One region of the Parashewanella spongiae genome, then DNA from elsewhere that is predicted to be linked to it. Evidence: predicted binding sites of a transcription regulator. Region 1 holds the regulator's gene; the other holds the start of a gene.
What was found. Region 1 encodes FliA, which starts transcription of late flagellar genes. Its sites were predicted from a motif close to CTAAAGNTNNNNNNNNNNNNGCCGATA; they were not measured.
Positions count from the first base shown of each region.

Region 2: the regulator FliA is predicted to act here: its motif matches at 7,732-7,758, upstream of E2I05_RS09235 (flagellar protein MotY).

Region 1 covers NZ_CP037952.1:3,597,994-3,614,615, reverse strand. The annotation lists gene E2I05_RS14230 (type 2 periplasmic-binding domain-containing protein) at 1-2,868, opposite strand, end outside; gene E2I05_RS14225 (methyl-accepting chemotaxis protein) at 3,705-5,360, opposite strand; gene flhA (flagellar biosynthesis protein FlhA) at 5,492-7,591, shown strand; gene flhF (flagellar biosynthesis GTPase FlhF) at 7,603-9,006, shown strand; gene E2I05_RS14210 (MinD/ParA family protein) at 9,011-9,889, shown strand; gene E2I05_RS14205 (RNA polymerase sigma factor FliA) at 9,882-10,601, shown strand; gene cheY (chemotaxis response regulator CheY) at 10,643-11,026, shown strand; gene E2I05_RS14195 (protein phosphatase CheZ) at 11,040-11,777, shown strand; gene E2I05_RS14190 (chemotaxis protein CheA) at 11,793-13,958, shown strand; gene E2I05_RS14185 (protein-glutamate methylesterase/protein-glutamine glutaminase) at 14,066-15,211, shown strand; gene E2I05_RS14180 (ParA family protein) at 15,633-16,415, shown strand; gene E2I05_RS14175 (chemotaxis protein CheW) at 16,408-16,622, shown strand, end outside.
Region 2 covers NZ_CP037952.1:2,396,992-2,413,613, reverse strand. The annotation lists gene E2I05_RS09265 (aldehyde dehydrogenase (NADP(+))) at 1-1,357, shown strand, start outside; gene E2I05_RS09260 (GntR family transcriptional regulator) at 1,463-2,134, shown strand; gene E2I05_RS09255 (ketoacyl-ACP synthase III) at 2,193-3,260, shown strand; gene rarD (EamA family transporter RarD) at 3,410-4,357, shown strand; gene E2I05_RS09245 (IS701 family transposase) at 4,802-5,842, shown strand; gene E2I05_RS09240 (hypothetical protein) at 5,946-6,806, shown strand; gene E2I05_RS09235 (flagellar protein MotY) at 6,825-7,694, opposite strand; gene rnt (ribonuclease T) at 7,839-8,486, shown strand; gene E2I05_RS23120 (hypothetical protein) at 8,534-8,830, opposite strand; gene E2I05_RS09220 (hypothetical protein) at 8,848-9,840, opposite strand; gene metA (homoserine O-acetyltransferase MetA) at 9,992-10,906, opposite strand; gene E2I05_RS09210 (HPP family protein) at 11,049-11,597, shown strand; gene E2I05_RS23000 (transposase) at 11,651-11,812, opposite strand; gene E2I05_RS09200 (ISKra4 family transposase) at 11,998-13,467, shown strand; gene E2I05_RS22305 (transposase) at 13,450-13,572, opposite strand; gene E2I05_RS09190 (IS110 family transposase) at 13,709-14,008, shown strand; gene E2I05_RS09185 (IS110 family RNA-guided transposase) at 14,001-14,777, shown strand; gene nadA (quinolinate synthase NadA) at 15,625-16,622, opposite strand, start outside.

The sequences.
Region 1 (16,622 bases):
GTAATGGCTTACACTCTCATGGCTCTGCCCTTTTAAATCGAGTGCACAGGACAGTATGGTTTTATTGATTGGTTGACTGAGTAATCGTTCCCAGTAGGAGGATTCCTTCACTTCTTCAGCGCTCAGAAAGTGGCTTCTCTCTGGACAAGGCGCATTTGCAAAGAATAATTTTAATCCCAGCTGACCGTTGACGAAACAGATTTTACCGAGCGCGATCAATATTCCTTGATGGCTTTCTATTACGCATGGGCTCGATAATCCCGTTATTTTTTTCGAACTCAATGAGCAATGGTTATCCAATTTATTTATCAGCTCAGGCTCACCTTTAATGGCCAATGCCAGAGCTTTTATCGATGTTAGCTCATCACTATGGTTATCGCGAAAGTGAAAGATCATCTCTGCGATAGGTAAGCAGGAAAAAGCCGTTTCCACAGCTAAAAGAGATGATTGTTTCCACTCCTGAGAGCAAAGTTGCAGTAGTTGATCGTCGGGTTGACCATCAATGCTTAATAAAGAAAGTAGGTGAGTTACCTCACCCAGTTTTGGCGGCAGAGGGAAAACCGCAAAGACACAGGCTAGTCTGAGATAGTGGATCTGCCCCTTTTTCTGCAACATAGGGTGTTCAAGCAAGCAAAACCAGCCGTCTGCCTTATCTGGCCGACTCATCATTTTAACTAATAACAGCTTATACAAGGGCAGATTTAATCTGCCATTATTATGCAACTGTGGCAGTTTCAGCAACTTAATAAAGTGCGTCATCGCCATTTCGTCAGGCAGACCGCGGTAATTAAATATCGACGACAAGGGTTTGAACAGCTGCAGACTTAATCTGCCGTCCACCTGAAGCTGCGGCAGTTTCAGCAGCTTAATAAAGCACTTTATATCGGTTTCGTCAGGCAAACCTCGGCCATTAAATATCGATGACAGGGATTTAAACAGCGGTAGGCTTAATCTGCCGCCCTCTTGTAATTGAGGTGTTTTCAGCAGCTCCATAAAGCGCTTCATCGTCGCTTCGTTAGGTAAACCAAGGCTATTAAATATTGACGACAGGGATTTGAACAGCGGCAGATTTAATTTTCCGTCCTCTTGCAGTTGCGGCAGTTCAAGCAGCTTAATAAAGCGCGCTATTACAGCTTCGTCAGGCAAACCACGGCCATTAAATATCGACGACAGGGATTTGAACAGCGGTAGGCTTAGTCTGCCGCCCTCCTGTAGCTGCGGCAGTTCCAGCAGCTTATTAAAGAGTGTCATCGCCGCTTCGTCAGGCAGGCCGCGGCCATTAAATATCGACGATATGGATTTGAACAGCGGCAGGTTTAATCTCTCGCTCTCTTGTAGCTGTGGTATTTCCAGCAGCTTAATAAAAAGCGTCATTTCAGCTTCCTCAGGCAGACCGCGGCCATTAAATATCGACGACAAGGATTTGAGCAACGGTAGGCTAAGTTTGCCATCTTCCTGTAGCTGCGGCAGTTCCAGCAGCTTAATAAAGCGCGCCATCGTCTTTTCGTCAGGTAGACCGCACCCATGAAATATCGACGACAAAGATTTGAAAAGCGGCAGGCTTAATCTGCCGTCCTCCTGTAGCTGCGGCAGTTCCAGCAACTTATTAAAGCGTTTCATCGCCGCTTCGTTAGGCAGGCCACTACCATTAAGTATCGATGATAAGGATTTAAACCGCGGCAGACTCAATGTGCCGTCCTCCTCCTGCAGCTGCGGTAGTTCCAGCAACAGAAAAAAGCGCTTAATAGCTGCTTCGTCAGGTAAGCCGCTGCCATTCAATATCGACGACAGGGATTTGAATAATGGTAGGTTTAGTGTGCCGCCCTCTTGAAGTTGCGGAAGTTTTAGAAGATCAACATACCGCGTTATATCCGCTTCGTCAGGCAAACCGAAGCCACTTAGTATCGATGACAGGGATTTGAGCAACGGAATACTTAATTTTCCGTTCTGCTGCAGCTGCGGCAGTTTCAGCAGCTTAACAAGGCGCGTCACGGCCACTCCATCAGGCAGACCGTGGCCATTCAATATCGACGACAGGGATTTGAGCAACGGCAGTTTCAATGTGCCACCCTTCTGCAGCTGCGGCAATTCCAGCAGCGCAATAAAGCGTGCCATTTCCTCATTGTTAGGCAGACCGCATCCATGAAATATCGACGACAAGGATTTGAACAGCGGCAGGCTTAATCTGCCGTTCTCTTGCAGCTGCGGCAATTTCAGCAGCTCAATAAAGCGTGTAATCGACGCTGAGTCAGGCAGGCCACGGCCAATTAACATCGACGACATGGATTTGAGCAGCGGCAGGTTTAATCTGTCGCCCTCCTGTAGCTGCGGTATTTTCAGCAGGTTAATAAAACGCTCTATCTCCGCTTCGTCAGGCAGGCCGCGTCTACTAAATATAGACGAAAGGGTTTTCATCGGTTGGGTTTTTGCTACCTGAACGATGTGTTCAGTACTGAAGTCAAAGAACGTTTTTATCTTACTCTGTGATCGAATCATGCTGGTAAAAAAGCTGGTATCTTTTACCTTAGCATCGGCTATTTTTTTGAAGAAAAGTGTTAGTTTACTACTGTACTGAGCTAGTTGCGCTTCGGACTCAATCTCGACTTTAGATAATAACTTTGTGAATGCAGATTTAACTTGAATGCCTTTGCTATTCATTGCTAGCTGAAGTTCTTCAGGTAGCTTATTATCCTGCGAAACTAAATAACATTTACTCGACGGGGTTGTGATACACAATTTTTTAGGAGCAGGTTGGCCTTTATTATTAGTACTCACTCTCTTACGGTTTGGCTTCTTAGGGTTATTTGAGGTCGAAGGGGTGTCATACATGGAACTGGAAGTAGCATTTGAAGTGGAGGTGAGTGCCATGTTTATTACCTTTTTTAAGGACAGATAAGTACAGATGTTTTTGAGTTTATATAAAGCCTCCCTATTGAACTCAAGCCGTAATACCAATTACAGTAATTAAATTCCCTGCTCAAAACTATGTATGTGTTCAAAGTACAAATGAAATTGATGAAGACATAGTTAGGGATGTCGCAGTTCAAATAATACCAATTTAAATTTCAACGCTTAATTTGTCATACCTGCGAACGCAGGTATCCAGCGACTTGTGCCCAAATTAACCAAAGACTCTGGACTCCTGCGTTCGCAGGAGTGACGATAAAATTGGTATACATTCTTCCGCCACGTCCCTTATTACCGACATACAAAACTGTCGTTATTACATTACTACGCTACAAGTTTTTGAATTATCCCGACAAAAGCACGAAGTGCGTTGAACGCCAGCTTTGTATGGCGGCCGTTAGGGCATATAGTACTTCAAACTTGCGCCTTGTACTGAAATCCTTTAGCTCTTGCTGAGTGGGAAGTTAATTACTGTAATTGGTATAACTAGCAGCAGGAATTCAAAATGTTAAGTGTCATTTAAAATGAATACAAATGAATTTTTTTTTAGATTTCTAAACTGCGGTAAGGGCTTAGGGGAACAAAATAAATGATTCGTAAATCTGGTGGACGGAATATGAAATACCTCCTAAAACTAAAAAATCAAATAAAATAGGTCTTTCTAATAAAAAGTAGGCATTCATATTGTGGATATATTTTTATACAGCTCGCTAAAATCATCTTTGTGTTAACTTGCGAGGCAAAGATGATTTTAACCGTTCATATATTGAAATTTATCATGTTAACAATGAGTAATGTTAGGAGTGTAACTTAAATTGATTAGCACTTTCTCCGAGCTGTGACGCCATCTCAAGTAATTTATTGGCAATGAATGCCGTTTGCTCAGCATCTTTAGAGGTTGATTCTGCGGATTGGCTGATATCAATGACATTTGCATTAACTGACTCTGCCACTAGGCTTTGCTCTGAAGCTGCTACCTCCATTTGACTGTTCAGCTCACAAATATCATTAATGGACTTAGAAATGTGTTGAAGTTCACCAGCTACGGATTGAATTGAAACAACTTGTTTTTCAGCCAATTCAGAGGCTCTGTCCATTATAGACACACAATCAGATGCCTCAGTCTTTAATCCCTCTATTGTATCCCTAATGTCTTTTGTAGAATCCTGAGTTCTTGAAGCGAGTGTTCTTACTTCATCCGCGACAACGGCAAAGCCTCTACCTTGTTCTCCTGCGCGTGCTGCCTCAATTGCAGCATTGAGAGCTAATAAATTTGTTTGCTCAGCAATACCGGAAATAACGCTAAGCACAGCTGCAACTTCATCGGTACGATGATCTAACTGACGAATACGAGTTGCCCCTTGCTGTACTTCCATTTGCAGGTGTTCAATCGCACAAACTGCGGCTTTAGCCTGTTGCTCACCGTTTGATACGGTTGAGTTGGTAATCTGTGATTGTTCAGCGGTTGTATTAGAATTACAGCGTACTTGCTCTGCAGAAGCGGCCATTTCAGTTATCGCTGTTGCTACTTGTGCTGTACTGGATTTTTGGATCAGCACTTCGTGTTTAGTAGTCTCAGACATGGAAGCAATTTCTTTAGCAGACTCGGTGACTTGTTTTGCGTTGTCAACCACTGTGCAAAGGGTTAGGTTGATTTGTGAGATCATTCTGTTGAATGTACTAGAGAGAGTACCGATTTCGTCATTTCTCGTTACATCCAGTTGTAACGTCAGATCTGCGTTGTCGGCAATATTATTCATGGTATGGCGTAATTGACGTAATCGACTAATGACCAGTTTATTTAAAATATATGCTGTAGCGACAAAAGCTAAAATGAAAAAGCTAATTTGTATAGCTGCACTTTTAAGTAAACTGTTGTGCAGTTTCTTATCATCTTCAGCTAATGAATAATCTACCCGAATGGCACCTAAAATAGTATTTTCAGAAACTTGATGACAGCCTAAGCAATTGACACCTTGATAGTTCGATGTTGCTCGCACAGGTTTTATTTGAGTGAAAACACGGCCTTCTTGGGTACTTTTTATGATGTTTATTTCTTGTCCAGACAAGGCTTTTTTATCGAGCTCATCTCGAACACTTTCACTTGCTAAACCTTGTCCAAAGACTTTATTCAATTCATCGCTGCGGATCACCCGGATGTCTTTGACTGACTTGTCAGCCGTCATTTTATCCCTAAGTAAGCCTCTGTTTGCAATGGTACCTGTCAACATCATAGTGTTCAGTGAATCAAAATATGATTGTGAAAGACTGTGTGAATGCTGCTGAGCGTAACTTTCAAGGTGCTCCTGTTGACTTGATGCACCAAACCAAAGTGTAACGGACAATACAACTAAAAAAATTGTAGCAAGTGTTGTTAAAACGAGAGCACGAATAGAAAGAGAATTTGTCATAACATCATCAAAATTGAAATACGGCAAAAAAATATCGGCCATATGGCTTTAATCTTGATAGGTTATTTCAAGTTTTGTGAGGTTACTTAAAACTCTAATTATTTTTACAGTTGGCCTATAAATTGCTTCAAATAGAAAGAATTCTCTAGGTGTCAAAGTTTGGGCTATCGGTAATGGATGTAAAAGCAACGCTAGGTCAATTTAAACAAGTCAAAGTCTCAAATTTTAAGGGGATAGGGACACCATTGCTGGTAATGGCAGCAATGGCAATGATTATATTACCAATCCCTCCTCTTCTGCTAGATACGTTATTCTCATTTAATATCGCGCTTGCGCTTGTTGTACTTCTTGTTGCTATTTACTCGGGACGTCCTTTAGATTTTGCTGCATTCCCTACGGTATTACTGATTGCTACCTTATTGCGTTTGGCTTTAAATGTTGCTTCTACAAGGGTCGTGTTGCTAGAAGGTCATAACGGAGGAGATGCAGCTGGTAAAGTGATTGAAGCGTTTGGCTCTGTAGTTATTGGTGGCAATTACGCCGTTGGTCTCGTTGTTTTCATCATTCTCATTATTATCAACTTTGCGGTAGTTACGAAAGGTGCAGGACGTATCGCTGAGGTAAGTGCTCGCTTTACATTAGATGCTATGCCAGGAAAACAAATGGCGATAGATGCGGACTTGAATGCGGGGATAATCAATCAAGATCAAGCTCGAGCTCGCCGAGAAGACGTCACAAGAGAGGCAGATTTTTATGGTGCAATGGATGGTGCTTCTAAATTTGTAAAAGGTGATGCGATTGCCGGAATTATGATTTTGGTCATCAATATCTTAGGTGGCTTTGTAATTGGTATGGTTCAGCATGGCTTGGAACTATCAGAAGCTGTTGAAATCTACACGCTATTGATTATTGGTGATGGTCTGGTTGCACAAATACCGGGTTTACTCTTATCCATAGCGGCAGCATTAATGGTTACCCGTCAGAATGAATCTGGCGATATGGGTAACATGATGATGAGTCAAATGTTCGACAATCATAAGTCATTAGGTATCGCTGCTGGTCTTTTACTTATAATGGGGCTTGTTCCTGGTATGCCTCACATTGCTTTCTTGAGTTTTGCTGCGATGACTGGCGGAGCCGCTTATTACATTTATCGCCGAAATAAGCAGAAAAAAGCGGAATCGCTTGCTTTGGCAAAAGCTGAACCAGTAGACAAGCTTGATAAGGAGCAAAAAGAATTGAGTTGGGATGATGTTCGTCATGTAGACACTATCGGTTTAGAAGTCGGTTATCGCTTAATTCCATTAGTTGATAAAAGCCAAGGTGGTGAATTGCTAGCACGCATCAAAGGCGTCAGAAAAAAGCTGTCACAAGAGCTTGGTTTCTTAGTACCGTCAGTGCATATCCGCGATAATTTAGATCTTGCACCTAATATGTATCAAATCTCATTGATGGGCGTTGTGGTCGGTGAATCAGAAATCAGGCACGACTGTGAACTTGCGATCAATCCCGGGCAAGTTTATGGGAAATTAGATGGTGTTGAGACAAAAGATCCGGCTTTTGGACTTGAAGCCGTTTGGATAACACCGGATCAAAAAGAGCACGCACAAACCTTAGGTTATACCGTTGTTGATGCCGCCACAGTAGTTGCTACTCATATTAGCCAATTGCTGAATAACAATGCTGCTAAATTATTAGGGTACGAAGAAGTTCAGCAATTGCTTGATATTTTGCAGAAACAGTCGCCTAAATTGATCGATGGCTTTATTCCTGAAGTGATGGGGCTGGGTACTGTCGTAAAAGTGATGCAAAACCTATTGAATGAAGGTGTTTCAGTTCGTGATCTACGCACTATTGTTCAAACTTTGCTTGAGTATGGCCCAAAAAGCACTGACACCGAAGTTCTGACCGCAGCTGTACGAATAGCGCTCAAACGAATGATTGTTCAAGAGATTGCCGGCCCAGAATCCGAGATGCCCGTCATAACATTGGCTCCAGAGTTGGAACAGATGTTGCATCAGTCTATGCAGGCGACAGGTGGTGATGGTCCCAATATTGAGCCAGGTCTTGCAGAACGCATGCAGAAGTCATTAACAGACGCAGCACAGCAGCAAGAGTTGGTTGGTCAACCTGCCATATTGTTGACATCAGGAATGTTACGCTCAACGCTTTCACGCTTTGTTAAGCATACTATTCCAAGTTTACGGGTGATTTCTTATCAAGAAGTCCCTGATGAGAAACAAATTAGAATTGTTTCAGCCGTCGGTCAGTAGAGGATGTAGCCGTGAAAATAAAACGATTTTTTGCCAAAGACATGCGAACCGCACTTGCAGAAGTGAAAGAAGCCTTAGGTTCTGATGCCGTCATCATGTCAAATAAGAAAGTATCCGGTGGGATCGAAATAGTCGCAGCAATTGATTACGATGAGCCGAAACCAAATTTGCAGCCGAATAAAGAAAGAGTTAAGTCGACGTTCATGGACGTGGCAGACGATCAAGTTTCTTTAGGAGCTAAAACGGTTAAAACAAACCGTAAAATCAATCCTGCACCAGCGGCCGACTCATTAAAAGCACTGCTTGAAAGGCAACAGTCGAAGGTTGATAGCCAACAACAAATTAAAAAGCAAGAGTTGGAGATGCCTGCATGGGCAAGAGGGTTAGAAGCGAAGGCCGAATCAAAACCTCAAGTCACCCATAACAGCTTTGCTCAGCCAAAATTGAATTCAAGTTTGAATTCAATTAGCAATGCGGCAGTCTCAACAGATGAAATGCAAGCGATGAAAGATGAACTGGCTTCATTACGCAGTTTGTTGACTCATCAAGTTTCCAGTTTAATGAGTGATAAAAAACAACAATCAGATCCTGTTGGCGCCATGCTTGAATCTAAATTATTAGAAGCCGAGTTCTCGCCAGAAGTATCCAAACAACTGTCAGATCTAGCGCAGCACTACAAACCTGCGGAATTAGTACAAACTTTACCTCAAAGCTTATCAAACATGCTTGATAATCAAGGTGATGATATTGTTAATCGCGGTGGTGTGGTCGCTTTTGTCGGACCAACAGGTGTGGGGAAAACCACAAGCTTGGCAAAATTAGCCGCACGATTTGCAGCAAAGCATGGTAATGATCAAGTAGCGTTAATTACGATGGATCATTATCGTATTGGAGCCTATGAGCAACTCGCAACTTATGGCAAAATAATGGGCTGCCCAGTGAAGCTAGCTCACGATATGTCAGAATTGGAACAAACACTGTATCAGTTTAGAAGTCGTAAGCTTATTTTGATTGATACAGCCGGTATGGGGCAGCGAGATCAGCGTTTATATCAACAACTTGATAATTTAGCTGCAAATAAACGCATACCAATCCGTAATTATCTGGTATTGTCTGCAACTTCTCAGCGTCGAGTGTTGCAAGATGCGGTTGAATATTTCAAGCGTGTACCAATTGCTGGTGCTGTTTTAACTAAATTAGATGAATCTGTATCATTATCGAGTGCGTTAAGTGTATTAATTGCTAATGACTTACCACTAAGTTATGTCACAGATGGACAACGGGTACCGGAAGACCTACATGTTGCTGACACGATGAAACTCGCTCAGCAGGCGTTGTCAGTCATGGATGAACAAGAACCCGAATTTTTAAGAAAAACGGTAGGGGCAACCGAATTCGCCCATGCATTCGAGTAAAGCTATGACTCAAGATCAAGCAAGCGGTTTACGTATGATGAATCAACCAAACAATGAAAAAGTCAAAGTTATTGCTGTTAGTGGTGGTAAAGGAGGCGTTGGAAAAACCAGTGTTTCTATTAACACCGCAGTGGCATTAGCTGAAAAAGGCAAACGAGTATTGATATTGGACGCAGACCTTGGTCTGGCTAATGTTGATGTCATGCTGGGTATTAGAGCAGAGAAGAACTTATCTCATGTTTTATCTGGCGAATCAGAACTTGATGATGTCATTGTTCGTGGCCCTAAGGGGATAGGTATTATTCCTGCTACCTCAGGTACACAAGCAATGGTAGAGTTAACCTCCGCGCAACACGTCGGCTTAATTCGTGCTTTTAGCGAAATGAAAACTCAGTTTGATGTTTTGATAGTAGATACCGCAGCGGGTATCTCTGACATGGTATTGAGTTTTTCTCGAGCTTCACAAGACGTGCTAATTGTAGTCTGTGATGAACCAACATCAATCACCGATGCTTATGCTCTAATAAAGATTTTAAGTCGTGAGCACGGTGTGTTCCGCTTCAAAATCGTGGCAAATATGGTTCGAAGTCTAAGAGAAGGCATGGAATTATTTGCTAAATTGAGCAAAGTAACAGATCGATTTTTAGATGTTGCGCTCGAGTTAGTGGCCACAGTTCCTTACGATGAAAACTTAAGAAAGTCGGTGCGGAAGCAAAAACTCGTCACCGAAGCATTTCCTAAATCGCCTGCTACAATTGCATATCATGGATTGGCAAATAAAATTATCAGTTGGTCTGTACCAACGCAGCCTGGTGGTCATTTAGAGTTTTTCATTGAACGACTTGTGCAGCGTAATGATGATGAGGATCAAGCGAGTGAATAAAACCGCCGCGTATACAAGTCTTGACGACAAGACGTCGACCATAGAACTGTATGCACCGCTGGTTAAAAAAATCGCGCATCATATGTTAGCGAGGCTTCCTGCATCAGTTCAGCTTGATGATTTAATTCAAGCAGGAATGATGGGGTTATTAGAAGCTTCAGGTAAATTTGATGGTAGCAAAGGTGCAAAGTTTGAAACTTTTGCGGGGATTCGAATCCGTGGCTCAATGTTGGACGAAATTCGCCGCGGAGACTGGGTTCCTAGATCTGTTCATCGTAATCAAAGAATGGTGGCTCAAGTTATTGATAAACTTGAGCAAGAATTAGGAAGAGAAGCAACTGATGTAGAGATTGCAGCAGAGTTAAATCTTCCTTTAGATGAATACCATCATATCTTGAGTGATGTCGTTGCAGGAAAGATTGTCGGTATCGAAGATCTTGGTGTATCAGAAGACGTAATATCGACTGATGATACACCACAAGATGATGCATTTAATGCCATTTCAGATGAACACTTTCAAGTTGCTTTGGTCGATGCTATCAAGCTTTTACCAGAAAGAGATGCATTGGTTTTGTCACTTTATTATGATGAAGCCCTGAATTTAAAAGAAATTGGTGCAGTGCTCGATGTGAGTGAGTCAAGAGTTAGTCAAATTCTGAGTCAAGCGATGATAAGACTTAAAGGCAAACTCAGGCACTGGACCCAAGACTAAATAACGATTAACTAATTTTAAGTTAGCCCTTGGAGGAAACCTTGGACAAGAATATGAAGATCCTGATTGTTGATGACTTCTCGACAATGAGACGTATCATCAAGAACTTGTTGCGAGATTTGGGATTTAATAATACCCAAGAAGCAGATGATGGAACTACCGCACTACCGATGTTGCAAAAGGGTGATTTTGATTTCGTAGTAACAGATTGGAATATGCCAGGCATGCAGGGTATTGATTTACTCAAAGCCATACGAGTTGATGAAAAATTAAAAAGCATTCCTGTGTTAATGGTTACGGCTGAAGCAAAGCGTGAGCAGATTATTGCCGCTGCACAAGCAGGAGTAAATGGCTATGTTGTTAAGCCATTTACCGCAGCAACGTTAAAAGAAAAATTAGACAAAATTTTCGAACGTTTGGGTTGAGCAAGGATAGGCTATGCATGCACAACATACTGGGCTGATAAATCTTACTCAAGCCCAAAATTTGGTTGAGTTGTTATCCGCCGGCGAACAATCACAAGCTGATGCATTACTCAATGAGCTAGTGACGCCAATAAAAAGCGAAATGTATGAAGAAATTGGGAAATTAACTAGGCAGTTACACAGTGCATTGACCGACTTCCAAATTGATAGTCGTATAGTCAAGCTGGCAAATACAGATATCCCTGACGCAAAAGAGCGCTTAAATTACGTTATTGATATGACGGAGCAAGCGGCCAATAAGACCATGGATGCTGTTGAGGAATCGTTACCATTAGCCAATGCATTAATTACAACTATTCAAGATGTTCAACCTTCTTGGGATAAATTAATGCGCCGAGATATCGATCTTAGCAATTTCAAATCACTATGTTATGACATTCAAAATATGATGGAACGTAGCGGTAATGACTCAATTCGACTAAGAGATTTACTCAACCAAATTCTCATGGCTCAAGACTTTCAAGATCTCACCGGACAAATGATCCGCAGGGTCATCGAGCTTGTTCATGAAGTTGAAAGCAGCTTAGTCTCAATGCTAACGCTTTTTGGTGAAAATAATACTGATGACAATATACTGCATTCAACAAACGATATTGCTGCAGAAGGCCCAATCTTAAACGCAGAGCAACGAGAAGATGTGGTTGCAGGTCAGGATGAAGTCGATGATCTATTGTCGAGTCTGGGGTTTTAACAAGGAGTCATTTAAATGACGTTTTCGGTTGATGAAGAGATACTCCAGGACTTTTTAATTGAAGCTGGTGAAATTCTAGAATTACTTCAAGAGCAATTGGTTGATCTTGAAAATAACCCGGACGATTCAGATTTATTAAATGCTATTTTTAGAGGTTTTCATACTGTAAAAGGTGGGGCAGGTTTTTTAAGCTTAACGCCTATGGTTGATGTCTGTCATGAAGCAGAAAATACCTTTGACCTACTAAGAACGGGACAACGGCACGTAACTGCAGAATTGATGGATATTATTTTGCAGTCGGTTGATGCAATTAATTCAATGTTTAGTCAAACTCAAGCTGGCGAGCAACAAGAGCCTGCCGAACCTGAGTTACTTCGAAACTTAAAAATGCTCAGCTCTGGTGAAGCGCTACCAAATGAACAAGCTGCTTCTGAAAGTGATGCTGCTGGAACTGAAGTGGAAGCAGAGCCAGATGTTATCGTTGAGGTCACTTCAGAAGAAGCAGATCAACAGTCAAAGAGTGACTCAATTGACGAGATAACAGATTCAGAATTTGAAGATTTACTTGACGCATTACATGGTCAAGGCAAGGGCGCTACTAACGCGAAAATAAGCCCTACAATTGAAGCTGAGACTCATGGGAATGATGATATTTCTGATGATGAGTTTGAAGCATTACTTGACGAGCTTCATGGTTCAGGCGGGTTTAATTGTGATGTTATTGATACTGAAAAATCAGTAGATAACACTGGCAGTGCTATTGATGAACGTACAGATGAAATAACAGATGATGAATTTGAAAACTTGTTAAATGAACTACATGGCAGCAGTGCTCCAGGTGTTTCGTTGAGTTCAAACCAAAGCACTCAAAAATCCAACGAAAAGCTTGTTTCAGAATCAAAAGCCCAACGAATTAAACCAGAAGTAAAAAGTAAGGGTAGCGTTGAGGCTGTAAAAGCAGCTAAAAAAGATGTGCCAGCTTCGAATAGAGCCATAAGTGCTCCACAGGGAGAAACGACAGTTCGTGTGGATACGGCTCGACTAGATCAAATCATGAATATGGTTGGTGAGCTAGTACTTGTACGAAATCGTTTAGTGAGCTTAGGTGTTAATCGTGACGATGAAGAAATGTCTAAGGCTTTGGCTAATCTCGATCTTGTTACTGCTGATTTACAAGGTGCAGTAATGAAAACGCGAATGCAGCCAATTAAGAAAGTGTTTGGTCGCTTTCCTAGGGTTGTTCGAGATTTGGCGAGGACGCTTAATAAAGACATCAACCTTGTAATGATTGGTGAAGATACCGATCTGGATAAGAACTTGGTGGAAGCTTTAGCCGATCCATTAGTGCATTTGGTTCGTAACTCAGTTGATCACGGTATTGAAATGCCTGATGAACGAGAAGCCAATAATAAGTCAAGAACAGGCACCATCACCTTATCAGCCAGCCAAGAAGGTGATCATATTCTTCTAAAAATCGAAGATGATGGGGCTGGGATGGATCCTGAAAAACTCAAAAATATCGCAATAGAACGCGGTGTTTTAGACGAAGATTCAGCATCCAGAATGACGGATAATGAAGCATACAATTTGATTTTTGCTCCAGGTTTTTCTACGAAAGCCGAGATTTCTGATATTTCAGGTCGCGGAGTGGGAATGGACGTTGTTAAGACGCGTATAACCCAGTTAAACGGTACGGTTTACATCGATTCGTCTCGCGGTGAGGGTACAGTTTTAGAGATTAAAGTACCATTGACCCTAGCCATTATGCCGACATTAATGGTCGATGTGGCTAAGCAGATATTTGCTTTACCACTCACAAATGTAAGCGAAATCTTCCACTTAGATTTGACGAAAACCAATATTGTTGATGGACAATTGACAGTCATTGTTCGTGGTAAAGCCGTACCTCTTTTCTATTTAGAGCAATGGTTGCATCAGACTAGTGCACTTATTCATGGTGATAAACAACATGGTCATGTGGTCATTGTTCAGCTAGGTACGATGCAAATTGGTTTCGTTGTTGATGCATTAATTGGACAAGAAGAAGTTGTCATCAAGCCACTTGGTACCTTGCTGCATGGCACACCAGGTATGGCTGGGGCAACAATTACGTCAGATGGAGGCATTGCGTTAATTCTCGATGTCCCCGGATTGTTAAAACACTATGCAAATAATAAATAACTGCTTATAAATAATAAAAAATAAAGCAGATAGAAATTATCATAGCGATTTCAGTGCTTCTTTACTGATGATGTTAGAAACACTAAAGAGTATCGAAAAGGAATTACATGACTATCAAAGTATTAGTTGTCGACGATTCAAGCTTTTTTAGACGGCGTGTTAGTGAAATACTCTCTCAAGATCCACAACTTGAAGTTGTAGCGGTTGCCAAGCATGGTGCCGAAGCCGTAAAAATGGTGCCAGAATTTCGACCGCAAGTCATTACGATGGACATTGAAATGCCAGTTATGGATGGAATCACGGCCGTTAAAAATATTATGGCCGAAAATCCAACTCCAATTTTGATGTTTTCATCTTTAACTCAAGACGGCGCTAAAGCCACATTAGATGCGTTAGATGCAGGTGCACTCGATTTTCTTCCCAAGAAATTTGAAGATATCGCAACTAATCGAGATGATGCTATTCGATTACTTCAACAAAAAGTTAAAGAATTAGGTCGTAGACGTTTGTTTCGCCGCGTACCAATGACAAAATCAACGCCTTCGGTTGGAACGCCAAAAAGTACTATAACGCCTTCAAGAGTTACAAATAATTCTAATCTTAATAGTTTTGGAAAGCATAGCCAGATTACTCAAGAAGCACCACAAGCTAAAATAAATCATAAAGCCAGTGGTAAACGGTATAAAGCCCTTGTTATTGGTACATCGACAGGCGGACCTGTTGCACTTCAACGGATTCTAACTCAATTTCCTAAACATTATCCGCATCCAATTTTGTTAATTCAGCATATGCCATCTGCTTTTACGCCAGCTTTTGCTTCACGATTAAACGGCTTGTGCCAAATTGAAGTTAAAGAAGCCCAGAATGGTGACGCACTCCAACCCGGTTGTGCTTATTTGGCTCCTGGTGGTATGCAGATGCTGGTTGATAAAGGCGGCGCATTTGGACGTGTAAAAGTCATAAGTGGCAGCGTCGAAATGAATTACAAGCCAAGTGTAGATATTACTTTTGCTTCTGTATCAAAAACCTTTGGTGCAGATGCTTTAGCCGTTGTGTTAACAGGAATGGGCGCTGATGGACGAGAAGGTGCTCGATTGCTCAAAACTGCTGGGTCGACGATTTGGAGCCAAGATGAAGCAAGTTGTGTGGTATATGGTATGCCTCAAGCTGTAACAGTTGCAGGACTGTCGAGTAAATCTATCTCATTAGATAATATGGCAGAAGCAATTTTGAAAGAATCAGGGCAAGAATAAAATCGATAATTAGTGATTGCATCATCAAAAAAATTAACATTTGAATTTGCAATAAGAGAACCTAAGGTCAACACTGAAATGAGACTGAAGGTTCCGGATGTTGAAGTCAGTGAATGTTGAGCTGTCAATCTACTGTTGCAATTGGAAATACCCCAAATTAGAACCATTGAACTCCTCCATTGAGTGCCTTAAAGAGTGACTTAAAGGCCAGAGAAGTACAATAAGGAAAGTTGCGGAAGAAAAGTATACCGATGAGTTCTCGTCACTCCAGCGCAGGCTGGAAACGAAGTAACGACAGTTTTGTATGTCGTTAGTCTAGTGCCTTTGCTTTTTTCTATAAAAGTCACTGGATAGCAGCCTTCGCTGCTATGACAAAGATTGGTACTTTCTAAATCGCTAGATCCCTAAGAAGGCTGAATAAGTGAAAGTTTGGACCATTGCAAACCAAAAAGGTGGGGTTGGTAAAACCACATCAGTTATTACTCTTGCAGGCATACTCAGTAAGCTTGGAAAAAGAGTTTTGGTCATTGATACGGATCCTCACGCCTCTCTAGGCTACTACTTGGGCATTGACTCAGAAGAAGTACCTGGTTCTTTATATGACCTTTTTTTAGCCCATGATCAACTTTCATCGGATCTGGTTAACGCTCACATTGTACCAACCGCTGTTGAATGTTTAGATTTACTTCCAGCAACAATGGCTTTAGCGACGGTCGACCGTAAACTGGGTCATGTTGATGGAATGGGGTTGTTAATTCGAAACATTTTGTCTCATGTCTCAGGTAGATACGACTATGTTTTAATTGATTGCCCGCCAGTTCTCGGTGTGCTGATGGTCAATGCCTTAGCTGCATGCAACCAAATTATTATTCCTGTTCAAACTGAATTCTTAGCGTTAAAAGGCTTAGAGCGGATGGTTAAAACTATGGGGTTAATGGGGCGGTCTCAACAGGAGAAATACCAATTTACAATTGTTCCCACAATGTTTGACAAAAGGACTAAAGCATCACCATTTGCGTTAGCAGAGTTGCAAAAAAATTACTCTGAATTCTTGTGGTCAGATGTCATCCCCGTCGATACCAAATTTCGTGATTCGAGCTTAGCTCACTTGCCTGCCTCCTATTTTTCGCCAAGTTGTCGGGGCGTAAAAGCTTATGAAAAGCTGTTGAAATATATAGAAAGTTTGGAGCCAACCCATGACTAGTTTAATTGATGAACCAGTGGTTGACTTTTTCTCTGTGCTACTTAAAGAGCCGACTCGGGAAAATAAAGCTCATTCTCATTTAGTCAAACAAAAATTAGAAGTGACCACTGATGAAGTGGTGGTAAAAACTGACTATAAAGATCCGCTGGTTCAAAAGCAAAGTTTAGAAAACTTGCTTTCTCAGGTGTCAGTATTAGAACAAGTGAC
Region 2 (16,622 bases), 1.2 Mb from region 1:
GCGAGCTGATTTTCTGGACGCCATTGCAACTGAATTAAATTCAGACATCGCTATCATTGTTGCAGTAGCACAAATAGAAACCGGATTGCCAATAGCTAGACTTCAAGGTGAAACAGCTAGAACCTGCAACCAGTTGAAATTGTTCGCGCAACATTTGAGAAATCCTACTGAGCCACGCTATATGGACAAAGCGGATCCCAATCGAACTCCTGCTCCTAAACCAGAATCTAGACTCGGTTACATTCCACTTGGTCCTGTAGTGGTTTTTGGAGCATCTAACTTTCCCCTCGCTTTCTCAGCTGCAGGAGGAGACACTGCTTCAGCATTAGCTGCTGGTTGTTCTGTTATAGTCAAAAGCCACCCTGCTCACCCAGCAACTACTGAGCTTGTTGGTAAAGCAATTTCAAGAGCGATCGAATCTTGTTCAATTGCCCCCGGTGTTTTTAGTGTATTACAAAGCTCTTTGCCTGATATTGCCGCCTCTCTAGTCACTAATGATAAAGTTGCAGCCGTTGGCTTCACAGGCTCTCTTAAAGTAGGACGAATACTCGCCGACTTATGTGCAGCGCGTGAAACTCCAATTCCCTTTTTTGGTGAGCTTGGATCGGTTAATCCACAATTCATTTTACCTAATATCCTTGAAAAAGATGCTGAATCATTAGCAATTTCACAAGTTCAATCGCTGATGATGGGTCATGGTCAATTTTGTACGAGTCCAGGAGTTTTAATAAGCTTATCAAGCCAAGGACTCGAACGTTACAAAGCAACTCTATCAGAAGAAATCAGCCAACAAGCCAGCGCTCCAATGTTATCAAACGGCATAGCCAAAACCTATCAACAACAAATCGAACGACTTGAAAAGCATTCAGGAATGACAGTTGTCGGCAGAGGAATAAGCCCTGAGCAACCGCATCACACACAACCAATCATTTTTTCTACATCTGCTGAATGTTTTAATCAAAACCCGCAAATACGCGATGAAATATTCGGACCTTCCGCTATCATCGTAGAGTGTTCTGATATTAATAAAATGCAATCTGTCATTAATAAATTAGAAGGTCAATTGTGTGCAAGTATTCATGGCTTTGAAAGTGATTTTGAACAACTTCAAGAACTTATTCGCTCTATCAGCTACAAGGTAGGCCGGATTATTTTCAATCAAATGCCTACAGGTGTAGAGGTTTGTTATTCAATGAATCATGGTGGCCCCTACCCTGCAAGCACTAATGTTCAGTCTACATCAGTTGGCGTTTCAGCAATAAAACGATTTTTGCGACCTATTTGTTATCAAAATAGTCCTACATATTTATTACCGGCCGATCTTCAAGATAGCTTTTCTAACTTAATAGTGAAATAAAACTGCAATTAAATAGAGGGAAATGCTGTATTTCCCTTTATTTATCTTGCCGTAAACGGTATCTTGGCTGCAATAATCAATTTTAATTAATGACAGACGGTATCCATGAGTCGAACCCCCCCTATCGTCCACAAAACTCGTACGCAAGTAGTTGTTGAAGTTCTAAGAGAGAAAATTCTTTCTGGTGATATAGCAGCTGGAGAGCCTTTAAGACAAAGTGCACTAGCAGAACAACTCAATGTAAGTCGTATCCCTGTCAGGGAAGCGCTTTTACAACTTGAAGCTGAAGGCTTAGTAAAGTTTGAAGCCCATAAAGGAGCTACAGCTACAATGCTTTCAGTCGAACAAGTAACCGAGTTATTTGAGTTACGCGCAATGATTGAAACAGATCTTCTTGCTAAAGCAATTCCTAACATAAGCGATGAAGATTTTGCAAAAGCAGAGCAAGTTCTTGAACTTCTTGAATCTGCTTTTAAGCATGAAAACGCTGTTGCAAGCTGGAGTGAACTCAACACACAATTTCACACCTTTTTATACCAACCAGCAAATCGTCCACATACACTTGAAGTAGTACAAGGTCTAAACACAAACTGCGATCGCTATATTCGTTTACAGTTATTATTGGGCGGTGGGATACCCAGAGCTGAACAGGAGCATAGAGACCTACTTGAGTTTTGCAAAAGTCGCCAAATTGATAAGGCTACAGCTTTATTAAAACAACACATATTACATTCGGCAGATACAATTAAATCGTTAGTGGCTCAGCAAATCGATTAGAAATACAACAATTATTTACAGATCAGAACTGTAATTCTTAAGGTTAAGAGAATATATTATGCACAATGCTAAGATCACTGGTTGGGGAAAATGTGTTCCTCCTGCAATACTAACAAACGACGATCTAGCCACATTTATTGATACTTCTGATGAGTGGATTAAAACTCGAACCGGCATTCATCAACGTCATGTAAGTCATGTTGAAACATCTGAGCTTGCATCCTTAGCTGCAAAAAGAGCATTAGCGGCAGCTAATGTTGAAGGCAGTGAAATTGACATGATAATTTTGGCTACGGCAAGTCCCGATACCCTAATTCCAAATATTGCATCTACTGTTCAAGCAAACATCGGTGCTACTTGCGGTGCTTTCGATATAAACGCTGCATGCAGTGGTTTTTTGTACGGATTAGGTTTAGCAAACTCCCAAATAAAAAGTGGCCAAAGCAAGAAAGTTCTTGTTATTGGTGCCGAGCGCCTTACCTTTTTTCTTGATTGGTCACGTCGGGATACAGCTGTACTTTTTGGAGACGGTGCTGGTGCCGTGGTCGTGGAAGCAACAGAGCAAGATTGCGGTATTTTAGGGTACGAGTTAAATAATGACCCAGCTGGTCGTGAATTTCTTAAAGCAGGGTTTGGAACGACAATGGATAGGTTTGACACGGCTTCATTAGACTTCCACATACAATTTGATGGCCAAGAAATATTTAAACGTGCAATTAATGGCATGAAGAATTTAAGCACCCAAGTTATTGATATGTGTAATCTTCCAATCGACCAAATAGACCTAGTGATCCCTCATCAAGCAAATGAGCGCATCATCGATACATTAATTTCCAAAATGAAATTGCCAAAAGACAAAGCCTTCGTAAACATTGCTAATTATGGCAATACATCAGCAGCCACCATCCCGATTGCAATTTGTGATGCATTAGAACAGGGAATTTTAAAGCCAAATCAAAACATTTTATCTTGTGCTTTTGGCGCTGGCTTAACTTCTGCAGCCGTACTAATGAAATGGGGAGACAGGGTGACACCATTGAAAGAGAGTGACGCAGAGCTTCCAGAGTGTAATCAAACAGCTTTAGAGCTTGTTAAACGTGCCGCTGATCACTTCTGCGACTCTTGATCGATTTTATCCCGTTAATAAATAAAGGCTCAGTACAGAGCCTTTATTTATTAACTCTTTAATTATATTCTCATTACTTGCCTTCCACATAAGTTAATAAATCTTAATTACTCTAAAATCGATAAAAGACATACACTCGTAAATTAATTTTGAACTTAAAAATCGGTATAAATCTCTTGCTAACTAATTATGATTATAGAGCTGGCATAACATTTTCCGTTATTGCATCTTTAATTTTCGGCATTATTCCATGGTTGATTAATTTAATAAATATCGATGGCAATACGTTATTTTCGTTGAGGATAATAATAGGCTTTGTATTTTTAACTGCTTATTTTTCATTTTCAAAAAAATACATAGATCTGTTCAATTCAGCAAAAGATATACTTAAAAGCCCCAAAAGACTCTCATTATTGCTCATTGGAGCCTGCTTGATTGGTGTTCAATGGTGGATATTTATATGGGCACCAGCTAACGGTTTAACGAAAGAGCTATCCTTGGGCTATTTCATGCTACCGTTAAGCACAGCTTTACTAGGCAAACTTATTTTTAAAGAAAGAATAAATTTCTTAAGAAGAATAGCCATATCTTTAGCCTTGATAGGGTTAGTTATAGAGCTCATGCAACACCATTCAATATCATGGGTTTCAGTGATTGTTTTTGGTGGTTATCCACTATACTTTACTATCAGGAAAATGATGAAGGAGAAAGTGGCATCAATTCTTTTTCTCGAGCACCTCTGTTTGATCCCTGTCTCTATTTTATTTTTTAAAAATACTCCTAATATTTTTAGCTCACTTTATACCACACCATATTCTTTAGTTTTGATTTTATTATTTGGGATTGTTGGGATAATTTCAGTGTTTCTATACATTCAAGCCTCAATGCTTTTACCTCTTAGCTTGTTTGGTATGCTCAGTTATCTTGAACCATCAATTCTTTTTGTCGTTGCAACAATAGTAATTCATGAACAAGTTGAAACGTCACATTTAATATTCTATGGTTTCATATGGTCAGCTACACTTATTTCTCTCTTTGACAGTTTCAAAATTTTTATTGATGAACCTAAAAGCTCAAAACATACTAAAAAGGTATGAATATCTATCAGGGCGACCACACGAATGAGTGATATGAACAACTGCATGTGGTAATTTCGTCATTCCCACGAAAGTGGGAGTCTAGCACCTTATACCTGAATACCCAAAGTCACTGGATTCTCGTTTTTACGGGAATGTCGGGTTACAAAGTTTACGGTTTTTGCTCGAAAAACATGCTTGCGTTTACCCTAGAATATCTCTATCAAGAGTTATGCTCAGTTCTAAACATTCAAATATAACAAAAGATATAAAACTTTAATAAAGATAATAAACCGATTTATTCCTCATATAATAGGCTCACATTAAATATCATTGATAAAACGACATCATTTTCTGTTTATATCTTTCATCTCTATAAATATTTAAAACACCATAGGACTTACGCATTGACAGGTTTGCGTAGTTAATGATAATCCTTCAAAAATCTAAATATTGTAACTGATAATAAGAAGTACCACTCGACCAACTACAGCCCGCTGCAATTTAACTATGTATATGGGATTTTTGATCAGTGAGCCCAAGTCATCCACTTGCACTCGATTGTCCGAGGTAACTGGTATTTCTCATCACAGTGTAAACCGTTTTTTTCAAAGAGAACTGTTTGAACCATTTGATTTATTTAATGAAATAAAAACCAGCGTCAACTTGATTGGTGGCACTCTTAGCGTTGATGACAGCGTTCTGGATAAACCTTATAGCAAGTATATGGCACTTGTTGGACATTTTTGGTCAGGTAAGCATCATCGAGTTGTGAAAGGGATTAATCTCATCACTTTATACTACACAGATCCAGATGGTCAGCACATGCCAGTCAATTATCGTATTTATGATAAGTCTGAAGGCAAAACTAAAAATGATTATTTTCAGGATATGCTGGGTGAAGTCTTAACATGGGGTTTGAAGCCAGCATTTGTCACGGGAGACTCTTGGTACAGCGGCGTTCCAAATCTGAAGAAGGTAAAAAATTACCAAACAGGTTTTATGTTTTCAGTTGAAAGCAATAGAGCAGTATCGCTTGAAAAGGGAAAGTTGCAGCAAGTTCAAGCCCTAGATGTACCTGATGATGGTCTCGAAGTCTGGTTGAAAGACTTTGGTAAAGTGAAACTTTTTCGGACGATGCTAAAAGACCAGCAACGCCATTATGTTGTCTACTTACCAGAAGGCAACTTTAACTACTTGCTGAGAAAAGAGTTTTTAAGCATCCATGACCATCACTGGCAGATTGAACAATATCATCGTGCAATTAAACAAGTCTGCCATATTGAGCACTTTCAAGTACGCAATGAGCAACCTATAAGAAATCATATATTTGCATCAATTTGCAGCTTTGTTCATCTTCAAAAAATGCAGGCTGCTGATGTCATATCTAATGTGTATAAACACCAACGTGTTCTTTACAAGGGTGTAGTCGCAGGTTTTATTGCAACATTTTCAGAAGGTAAAAGTTGTCTCGAACCAAAATTTCAAAATTCTGTCAATGCGTAAGTCCTACACCAGTAACTTAATCCAATTTAGCAATACTAAAACCCTTCACTATAATTAACTCAATAGAGCTACATGCAATTTAGCAGCAAACAGGGAGTACTTCATGCTTTCAAGGATTGGCAGTGCAATTCCAAGCTTATTTAATAAACAAGATAAAGCCAGCTTTGAATCTGATCCAAACATAGATCAATCTACCAATGATTGTTGGAAAAAAATAAGTAAGCTGTTTCAGCCTTCCCTAAAGCAAGAGAGCAAAGCTAAATTCGAACTTTTGTCTGACTTAAGAACGTATGATAGAGACAAACCTGACTTATTTTATGCACTCAAAACAAACGCTACATCTATTGGTAAAAAAGAATTTAGTGTAAAAGATGAAAATAACTATACTACCTATGAACTTGGACCTTGCTCGTTTAAATTAAAACGGTTAGCGATCGATTTGAGAAAGTTACAAGAAACACTCCAAAAAGATATTAATAAACCTGACACAGACGTTACTATTTTCGATGTAGACTTTTATCGTGCAAAACATCAGTGGGAAGATGATAAAATTTTTTCTCAAGTAGATCTAAAAAAACGTTGTGGAAGTGAATTTCAAACTGTTAAAGAGATTGTTAATCAAAGATTATTAGCAACTATAATGGAAAACGTAATGCTCAATAACCCTAGCGAGCATTACATCTCAATCGGTGAGTCTGATGAAACTTATCACTACAACCGAAGCCCAGGGGCAGAAAGTTATTTAATGCTAAATGTAGTACTTCACAAAGACGCAAGTAGCTCCAAAGCAGATGACATTGTTAATGCAATTAAAGAGCAACCAGGGCACATCAAGTCGATGCATGTAAAATGTTCTTTTGTAATTAAAGGCACAGATATTATTGGGGTTCATGCTTCTTATACTGTAGGTTCAGATACTGGTCCGGATTATTTTTCTTTTTGTCCGAACTCTTCTGAAACATAATTTATACCATAACTATAACTAACTTGCTTTGTCGATTTGAATGACTAACCTTCTGTTTCGCGCTCTATCAGCTAAAGTATCGTTTCCAGCCACATGACGAGTTTCCCCGTGTCCTCGAGTAACAATCTTATCTTTAGGCACACCGTTTGAAATAAAATACTCTTTTATCGAGTCTGCTCTTTGTTGTGATACTTTTTTATTTATCCCTCTGCCACCATAACTGTCTGTATAAGCGTCAATAAGGATTAACTCAACATCAGCATCATAAGATAAATATTCTTGAACCTTATTCATTTGTTGTTGAGAAAGTCGGGTGAGCTCAGTTCCTCCTTCTTTAAAGTTTAATACTGTAAATGCGATGTCATTAAAAGAATAAGGTAATAAGTTCGATAAGCATTGTTTAAAGATATTGTATTTTCTATGAAAATTTACTGAAGATAACCCAACGGCAACACGTCTAGACTTATTATTCCAATCTGCATAATAAAAAGTTGGCTGCATTCCTTTTGTTAATTCATTAAGCATTGACCAAGCGGCCAATTTTGGCACTTCACCGTCAAAGTATTTCTGATAAGTAATCGCCGTTAGCTTTTTATTTGCAATACCTGGACGCCAACTCGGTGCTTTACTGATTAATTCTGCTTTCGTTACTTCGTTCGGTTTTACCCACATATCCAATACAAAATTCAAATTCATATCTTTACTGGCTTGGCTCGCAAAAATAGCTTTGCCATACATAGGGATTTCATGCTCTAACTGGCAAGCTATTGGACTATTACTTGTAATTCGCCACTGTGATTCTTCTAAAGAGGCAACAAAATGACGCAGTTCGGCACCGACAGTTAAGGGTACGCAACAAACCAATAAAATGATTAATTGTCGCCACATATTCATTGTTTCTCATTGAAGTTCTTATTATTAAGTTTATCGGCATATTTTTTTATATCTTTAGCTTAAATAAACCACAAACAAACATGACACATAAGTCAGTATTAAGGATAATAACACGGACATTTTTTTATGAGCAATTACATGAGTGATTTAGTGGAACACAATAAGTTAAAATCCCGTTTTCGTGGGTATTACCCTGTCGTTATTGATGTAGAAACTGCTGGATTTAATAAAGAAACCGATGCTCTATTAGAAATTGCTGTAACAATGCTGAAAATGACTAACGAAGGCGAGTTGATCATTGATAAAACAATGCATTATCACATTGAGCCTTTTGAGGGTTCTAATTTAGAGCCTGAAGCTTTAGCATTTAATGGAATTGATCCTACAAACCCTTTGCGTGGGGCTGTAAGCGAAAAAGAAGCTTTCCTTGAAATAATTAAAGAAATCAAAAAAGGGCAAAAAGCATCTGAATGTCACAGAAGCATCATTGTTGCCCACAATGCGACATTTGATCATGGATTCGTTACGAAAGCGATTGAGCGTAATAAGATTAAAAGAACCCCATTTCACCCATTTGCAACTTTCGATACAGCTGCGCTTTCGGGTTTAGCTTTAGGGCATACAGTACTAGCTAAAGCTTGTTCAATAGCTGGAATTCCTTTTGATAACAAAGAGGCTCACTCCGCACTATATGACACAGAAAGGACTGCAGAGTTATTTTGTTATATCGTTAACAAGTGGAAAGCGTTAGGTGGCTGGCCTTTATTAAATACAAATTCAACCTAAACAAATCGGTTTAACGCACAATTTAACTTTAATCTATTGGTAACTATTCAAAAAGTTGTGGTAGTTCGAGCCCCTTGCAGCACCAAGTCTCCCAGTAAAGGGATGGTATTTTTAAGAGAAAACCTGTCATTTAAAAACTTCCAAGATGACAAGTTTTGTTTTTGGCAGGTTTTGCGCAGACTCGAAAAGGTGTCTCGACATTGGCATCTTAAATCTCTTCTTGTTCCACCACTTACTTTTCGCCTTTTGACATGTTCTCGCAAATCGTTTTCACTGCCGTTAGTATGTATCGGAATTTCAGGCCGTTCCAACACTCGAAGTAGAGACGATTTATTTAGGTTCAAACGAGCAATAAAAAAACTTATAATGTTGCTCTTCGTTTCGAAGAAGAATGACAGACCAATTTCTGATAAGGCGAGCGCTCTCCATGAAGCATTAAATTATTAGCAATTCCAGATTCACTTATTTCATTGTCTATTATGAGTAGTTTTTTACCTAAATTGGCACTACTTTTAATCCATTCTTCTTTCTTATTTTTGCCTTTTACTTGTGCAGTTCGATTACCTTTTTTTCTATTTTCAACATAATCAACAGAATCTATAGTAATACCTTCAGCGCCAAAAATTGCTTTGACTTCATCACATTCTAGAGGAGATTCATTGATAACAACCAGTCTATGGACGTTATCTTTTATCTGTTTTAGTACTTCAAAATTCCTAGTATCTAATTTGTACATCTCATGTTTAATGGATAAATCGAAAGACTTCACTCCATGTACTATAAATTCTTTAAATTTAATTTCTTCAAGTGATAATTCGTCTATAGGTCTGTGAGAAGGCTGACCAACACTTAATTCATAATATCTTCTTTCAAAAGAGGCCAAATTAAATACTATTGCTAAGGTCAATTCGGTTTGAGCACCAAAGTTTCTTGTCTGTGCTATTTTCAGCCAATCTAAAGTATTACTCGGTGTAACTGGAGAAAATTTATGGCTACAAGGTAATATCGCTTTACATTTTGTATTTTTAATAACTGTATATTCTTGACTATTCTCTTTAACTTTTAATCTTAATTTATCAAGTTTTGAGTTCATAAACTTTCTTATAGATTTACAAGTTAATCCACCGTGAGTACCTGTCACAAATCCAACAACATCAGAAAAACCCGAGGCCCTAGTTACACTTTCAACCTCATTATTAATAATATGAACACGATAAAATCGTAATTGACCGCTTCCAGTTTTAAATTCAAGCTCATAGATTTCATTTTGTATTGGAACATCTATTTCTAGTAGATTTATAACCTCAACTGTTGAAGCTGGGATACTTAAGTTTTCATTATATAAAACTGACATAGAATTCCAATACTAATTATTTAATATCCAATTGAAAAATAACTGCTATTTTCTAATCAAATATTGTATCTCACTTTAATCCTTTTTCTTCATTAAAAATTAACCATCAAAAAATTAAACATTCATTACTTTAAAGTTCTTTATATGAGTATTAAACTTTCTCTAATTTATAAGGGGTCTCTTGGTATACATAATAATTTAACCAATTACTGATTAACAAATTGCCGTGACTACGCCAATTTGTTATAGGCGTGCATTGAGGGTTTTCGTCTGGAAAATAATTTACTGGCTTTTCAACTGGAAGGTTTTGTTGTAAGTCTCTCTCATACTCCTGAGCTAAAGTTTCTCTATCGTATTCAGGATGCCCGGTTATTAATAAGTTTTTCATATCTTTGCTGAGCGTTATGTAAGCCCCTGCCTCATCAGATACTGCCAGCAGCTCTAAGTCTGGGTGACTGACTATTTTTTCAATATCTATTTCAGAAAATCGAGAATGAGGCGCTGTGAATTGATCATCAAATCCGCGTAGAAGTGGCACATGCTGTTTACAACAAACATGTTTGAAAACTCCTACTCTTTTACGCTTAAGTAGCTGTCTTTTAAGTCCATACAGGTGATAAAAAGCAGCGTGCGCAGCCCAACACAAAAATAAGGTTGAAGTTACGTGCTGTTGAGACCAGTCAATAATTTCACATATACGTGTCCAGTAGCTCACCTCTTCGAAATTAATCTGACCAAGTGGCGCACCAGTTACGATCATCCCATCATAGTTTCTATGGTTTATTTGTTCAAAGTCACAATAAAAAGTTGCCATGTGATCAACAGAAGTATGCTTAGATTGTTTTTCATGTATTCGCATAAGATCAATTTCAATCTGTAATGGTGTATTTCCAAGCATTCTTAGCAGCTGAGTTTCTGTCTCTATTTTATTTGGCATTAGATTTAAAACTAAAACTCGTATTGGTCTAATATCTTGATGCAAGGCTCTAGAGTCTGGCATCACGAAAATATTTTCAGCATTTAATATCTTACCAGCTGGTAAATTATCAGGGATTCTTACAGGCACTTTAAGATCCAAAATATGTTAAAGACATTTAACAATAATAGCCTTTAAGACATCTAGATGTCCATGGCTATTCATTACTTTTAGCTAATCCCCTCACATTTTCTATTATGCTTCGCTTTTATGCAGTGGTTAAAATAGATTGATGAAAAAAATAGGATACGCTTGTACTGCCGGTTTAGGGGCAGCTTTGGCTATTGGGCTGCTGTCTTTTGTATGTAATATGCCTTTCAACATAGCACTATTAATGGCTCCATTTGGAGCAACAGCTGTTTTAGTTTTTGCTGTTCCTGAAAGCCCGTTAGCTCAACCTAGAAATGTTATTTTTGGCCACTTGCTTACAGCTTTTATTGGTCTATGTTTTGTTAATTTTTTTGATGCTACCTCACTCTCAATAGCAATAGCTACAGGGTTGGCTATCACATTGATGATACTGACTAAAACAATTCACCCACCTGCAGGAGCAAATCCGATATTAATCATGCTCACTTCACAGAGTTGGAGCTTTATGATTACTCCCGTTTTGCTTTGCTCAGTCACACTTGTATTATCGGCCAGATTTATTTATTCCTGTCTAAATAAATATAAAAAACTCGGCCGCAAGCAACCGAGTTTTAGAAAAGCCCAAGTTGATCCGCACTTTTCTCTTTTTTATCTAATTCCGACAATTGATCCTGAACATACTTTCGTATGACCTCTTCAGTAGCGTTTCCTATAGTTTCGACAAAATAACTTTGTGTCCAAAGCTTATCTCCCCCAAAAGTAACGCCTTTTTATATCTGGGTAACGCTTGAAGAATTCTCTCGCTGAAATACTTTTGATTATTTGCATGACATCGCTTGGTGATATCTTCGGCTCACCTCTAATGACCATGTGGATATGATCAACTGGAATTTCTAGTTCAACTATATCAATGTCATAGTCGTAACCAATTTTATAAATAATTGATTTGGGTGTAGATCTTTTTGATCGACGAAAACCATGAAAAGATCATTAATTATCAATTGGATGGGTTTAATAAATGGTGCGAAAGGAGCAATTTTATAGTACTTATCAGTTTCCACACACAACAAGTATATAAAAAGGCTCCTTTCATGAAACTAGCATACTCAAACTCACTCGAATTTTCATTCTTTTCTGAAGCCAAATTGCAATTTGAACGTATTATTTCGCACCTCGAAGACGAGCAAGTTAAGCAAGAGAGCCATGGAGAAGTTGAAGCTTATATCGATACCGAAGGAACTGAGTTGTTGCGGTGTTTATTACAGGGTTTCTTAGATATCAAAACCGCTGAAGAGCCCCGTCAGCAAGTTTGTTCCAACCGTGACATTGCATTGAATCATTTGAAAAATAACTGCAAACGAAACTTAGAAAGTTTATTTGGTACCGTAACGATGCATCGAAAAGGTTACAGTCAACGTCGGTGTGATAGCGTGTTTCCAATGGATGGTGAGCTGAATCTTTCGAAAGATAAATACTCTGATGGTGTACGCCTAAGACTCGCTACAGAAGCAGTCAAAGGCTCATATGATGATGCAGTAAGCTCAATAGATACCACCACAGGTGCGCACGTGCCCAAGCGACAAGCAAGGCAAATTGTGCAGGATATTGCACAAGATTTTGATGGTTTTTATCTCCAGCAGAGATACCTTAAGCCAGAAAATACATCTGATTTACTGGTATTGACTATGGATGGAAAAGGCATCGTTATGCAACCTAATAGCTTGAGAGAGGGCACGCAAAAAGCAGCGAAACAACAGAAGCTCAAAGGACGCCTAAGTGCTGGAGAAAAAAAAGACCGCAAACGAATGGCAGAAGTTGCAGCGGTATACACCACCAAGCCTTTGCATCGTACCCCAGAATCAATCATGTCTAGAAACGATAATTCAAATGTTCGTCCATTACGTGTGCCACCAAGAAATAAACGTGTGTGGGCAAGCGTAGAAAGAAGCGCTGCGACTGTGATTGAAGAAGCATTTTTAGAAGCTCTGGAACGAGACCCAACTCAAAGCCGTCAGTGGGTTGTACTCGTTGATGGTCATCCTCATCAGCTAAAACAAATTTATCGGGTGATGAAGAAACTCAACATCAATGCAACGGTGGTCATGGATTTCATCCATGTGCTTGAATATCTCTGGAAAGCGGCGTGGTGCTTATTTGAAAAAGATGATCCAGAAGTCGAAGATTGGATAGAAAAGCGAGCGACTGAAATCTTACGAGGTAATGCGTCACAAGTAGCAAAAGGCCTTGGGATCAGTGCAACAAAACGGAAATTAAAACAACGAGAAGGCATTAATAAGTGCATCGGTTATCTATTGAGAAATAAATCAAGATTAGAATACGGTAAAGCGTTAGAGCAAGGTTTCCCAATTGCTAGCGGTGTCATTGAGGGAGCTTGTCGTCATCTGATTAATGATAGGTTGGATATCACTGGAGCGAGATGGAGTCTTGAAGGTGCAGAAGCTATATTAAAACTTAGGTCGTTAAGATCGAGTGGTGATATTGAAAAGTATTGGGAGTATCACAAAAAGCAATCCAAACAGAGGTTATACAGATGTGGATAACTTCGTCGTTTTAAAAGACCCACACCCAATTGATTTTAAGCCTTCACGATAAGACTCTATAAATACTTTGCGCCGATATTTTGGTATCCATACAAAGTGATACATTAATCTGTATACGTGATGTGAATTTCTTTGAAGTTCCATATACAGGATAATATAGACCGAACTTCGCCCAGTCTACATTATCCAGCACGGGGGCAAGCCCCCGAGATTTTCGCTACGCTCGTTAAAAAAAGAACGCTTGAAATTATGCCATTTTCTCAAGCAGCATCATATTGAGCTAGCAGTAATGGAAAGTACAGGTGTTTACTGGAAAAGCATCTACCTTTCACTTGTTACAGCTGGCATAAAAACGCAGGTCGTTAATGCAAGTCATGTCAAGAATGTTCTCGGTCGAAAGACAGATGTCATTGACAGTCAATGGCTCGCTTCACTTGGTCACTATGGACTCGTTCGGTCAAGTTTCGTTCCAGCGCCACAGCAGGAGCAACTCAGATTACTGACTCGCAGAAGAGACAAAACAAAAAAAGGAATTGAGTAATGAGAAAAATCGATTACATAAAACCTTAGATGATGCTGGTATTCGTCTGGGCGGGTTTATTAGCGACATTAACGGGAAATCAGGGCAAATACTCGTGAACGGTCTGATTGAAGGAAAGCCATTGTGTGACTTGATAAAAATGGTCGACCCAAGACTGAAAGCCGATAGAAGTGAACTTATGGCGAGTATGGACGAAACTCTTACTCCGTCACACCTTTATATCTTGCGTAATATCAAAAGTCACATTGAGTTTCTAGAGAAGCAGCTTGCTGAGCTAGAAACCTTAATTATTGAAACGATAAAACCGTGGAATGAGGCTCTGGAACTTTTGCAAACGATACCGGGCACTAGTGTTATCAGTGCAGCTTGTCTTATTGGTGAAATCGGTGACGACATGAGTTGCTTCGATGGAATGAAGGGTATCAGCTCATGGGCAGGTTTATGTCCGGGAAATAATGAAAGTGCAGGAAAAAGAAAAAGTGGGCGAATGCGTAAAGGAAACAAAATGGTCAAAACACTCTTGTGTGAAGTAGCTAATGCTGCCGTTAAGACGAAAAGCCAATTCAAAGGCAAGTACCAAGGTTTGGTCATCCGTCGAGGACACAAGAGAAGTATCATTGCTATCGCCCACAAACTTTTACGTATTATCTACACAGTATTAAGCCGAAGGAAAGCCTATTTTGACCCAGATATTAACTACGAGGAGTTAATGGTCAGGAGAAATAGTCCCCGATGGCTTCAAATGATGGTTAAATACAATATGGTATAAACAGTTAAGCAAAAAGCTTAACAGACAGCCAGACTTATTTTTATCCCTTCAATAATTGTGGGGAGGACTATGTTGCGTCTAATACTATTAATTTTCATGGTAACATCAGTTGAACGCTAAGTATATGAGTAACTGTTTGAGTCAATAAGATGACTTTATCATTCACTCAATGAGTGAAGTGCTCTACGCTCACAAGCTTGCTAAAATGGTTGCTATCTGCGTTGTAACTTTTGCAAGTAGAATAACTACTTGCTGCAAGCTACGCCTTACTATCAGCCATTTTTTCTACGCTTGAGAGCGCAGTTAACTGATGTTTCTAGGTTGAAGTACTATATTCCCTACGGCCGCCATACAAAGCTGGCGTTCAACGCACTTCGTGCTTTTGTCGGGATAAATCAAAAACTTGTAACGTAGTAATGAAATCCTTTAGCCTTGCCCTTCGGGAGCTTGTATGTGTCCAAATCACTACGCAAAGCTGTCTCAACGTAGCAATGTAATAACGACAGTTTTGTATGTCGGTAATAACTATGTCTTCATCAATTTCACTTGTACTTTGAACACATACATAGCTCTGAGCTGGGAATTTAATTACTGTAATTGGTATTAGATTCCCACTATTGTGGAAATGACGAAGTTATCACATGGAGTTGTGAATATATCACTCACTCGTGCGGATGCCCTGACTTTATCTCTAAGCCGAAAATATGGGAGTTTATTGGTCAAAATTGGCTAGGAATGATTATTCGATTTGTAATTGAAACGCTGATGGTAGTTGTAGAAATTAAATCATTCTCGCATATTTCAATAATGTCATAAAGAGAGGAAAAACTCTCTTTATGACAACGAATTAGGCGTTACCTTTCACTTTCATGTTTAAATTTTTAGCAAAATTTAACATTCGATCTAATGGAATTAAGGCGTCATGCCTTAATTCATCATCTACGAAAATTTCATGTGGTTTAGTGTCAATAGCTGATAATGATTCTTCGATGGCTTTCAAGCCATTCATCGCCATCCAAGGGCAATGAGCACAACTTTTACACGTTGCTCCATTGCCACCAGTCGGCGCCTCAATTAGAGTTTTACCCGGCGCAGCTTGTTGCATTTTATAAAAAATACCTTTATCGGTTGCAACAATAAAAGTATCGTTATTCATCGTTTGAGCCGCTTTAATAAGCTGGCTTGTAGAGCCAACAGCATCAGCCATTTCTACTACAGCGGCAGGTGATTCAGGGTGTACTAAAACCGCGGCAGAAGGATATTCTAACTTCAACAGACGTAATGCTTTGGCTTTAAATTCATCATGAACGATACACTCTCCTTGCCACATTAACATTTCAGCGCCTGTTTCTTTGGCAATGTAACTCCCTAGATGGCGATCAGGCCCCCAGATAATCTTTTTGCCTTCACTATCGAGGTGTTCGACAATTTCAAGTGCAATACTTGACGTAACAACCCAGTCTGCTCGAGCTTTAACAGCCGCTGAAGTATTCGCATAAACAACTACAGTATGCTCTGGGTGTGCGTCACAAAATTCACTAAAAGTTTCTATTGGACAACCAATATCTAATGAACACGTTGCTTCTAACGTTGGCATCAACACTGTCTTTTCAGGGCTAAGAATTTTCGACGTTTCTCCCATAAACCGAACACCAGCAACAATTAATGTTTTTGCTGGATGATCTCGTCCAAAACGTGCCATCTCTAAAGAATCTGACACACAACCACCTGTTTCTTCAGCCAAAGCTTGAATTTCAGGATCCGTGTAATAGTGAGCCACAAGTACAGCATCACGATCTTTTAGTAAGGCTTTAATACGATCTTTATATTGTTGTTTTTGAAAAT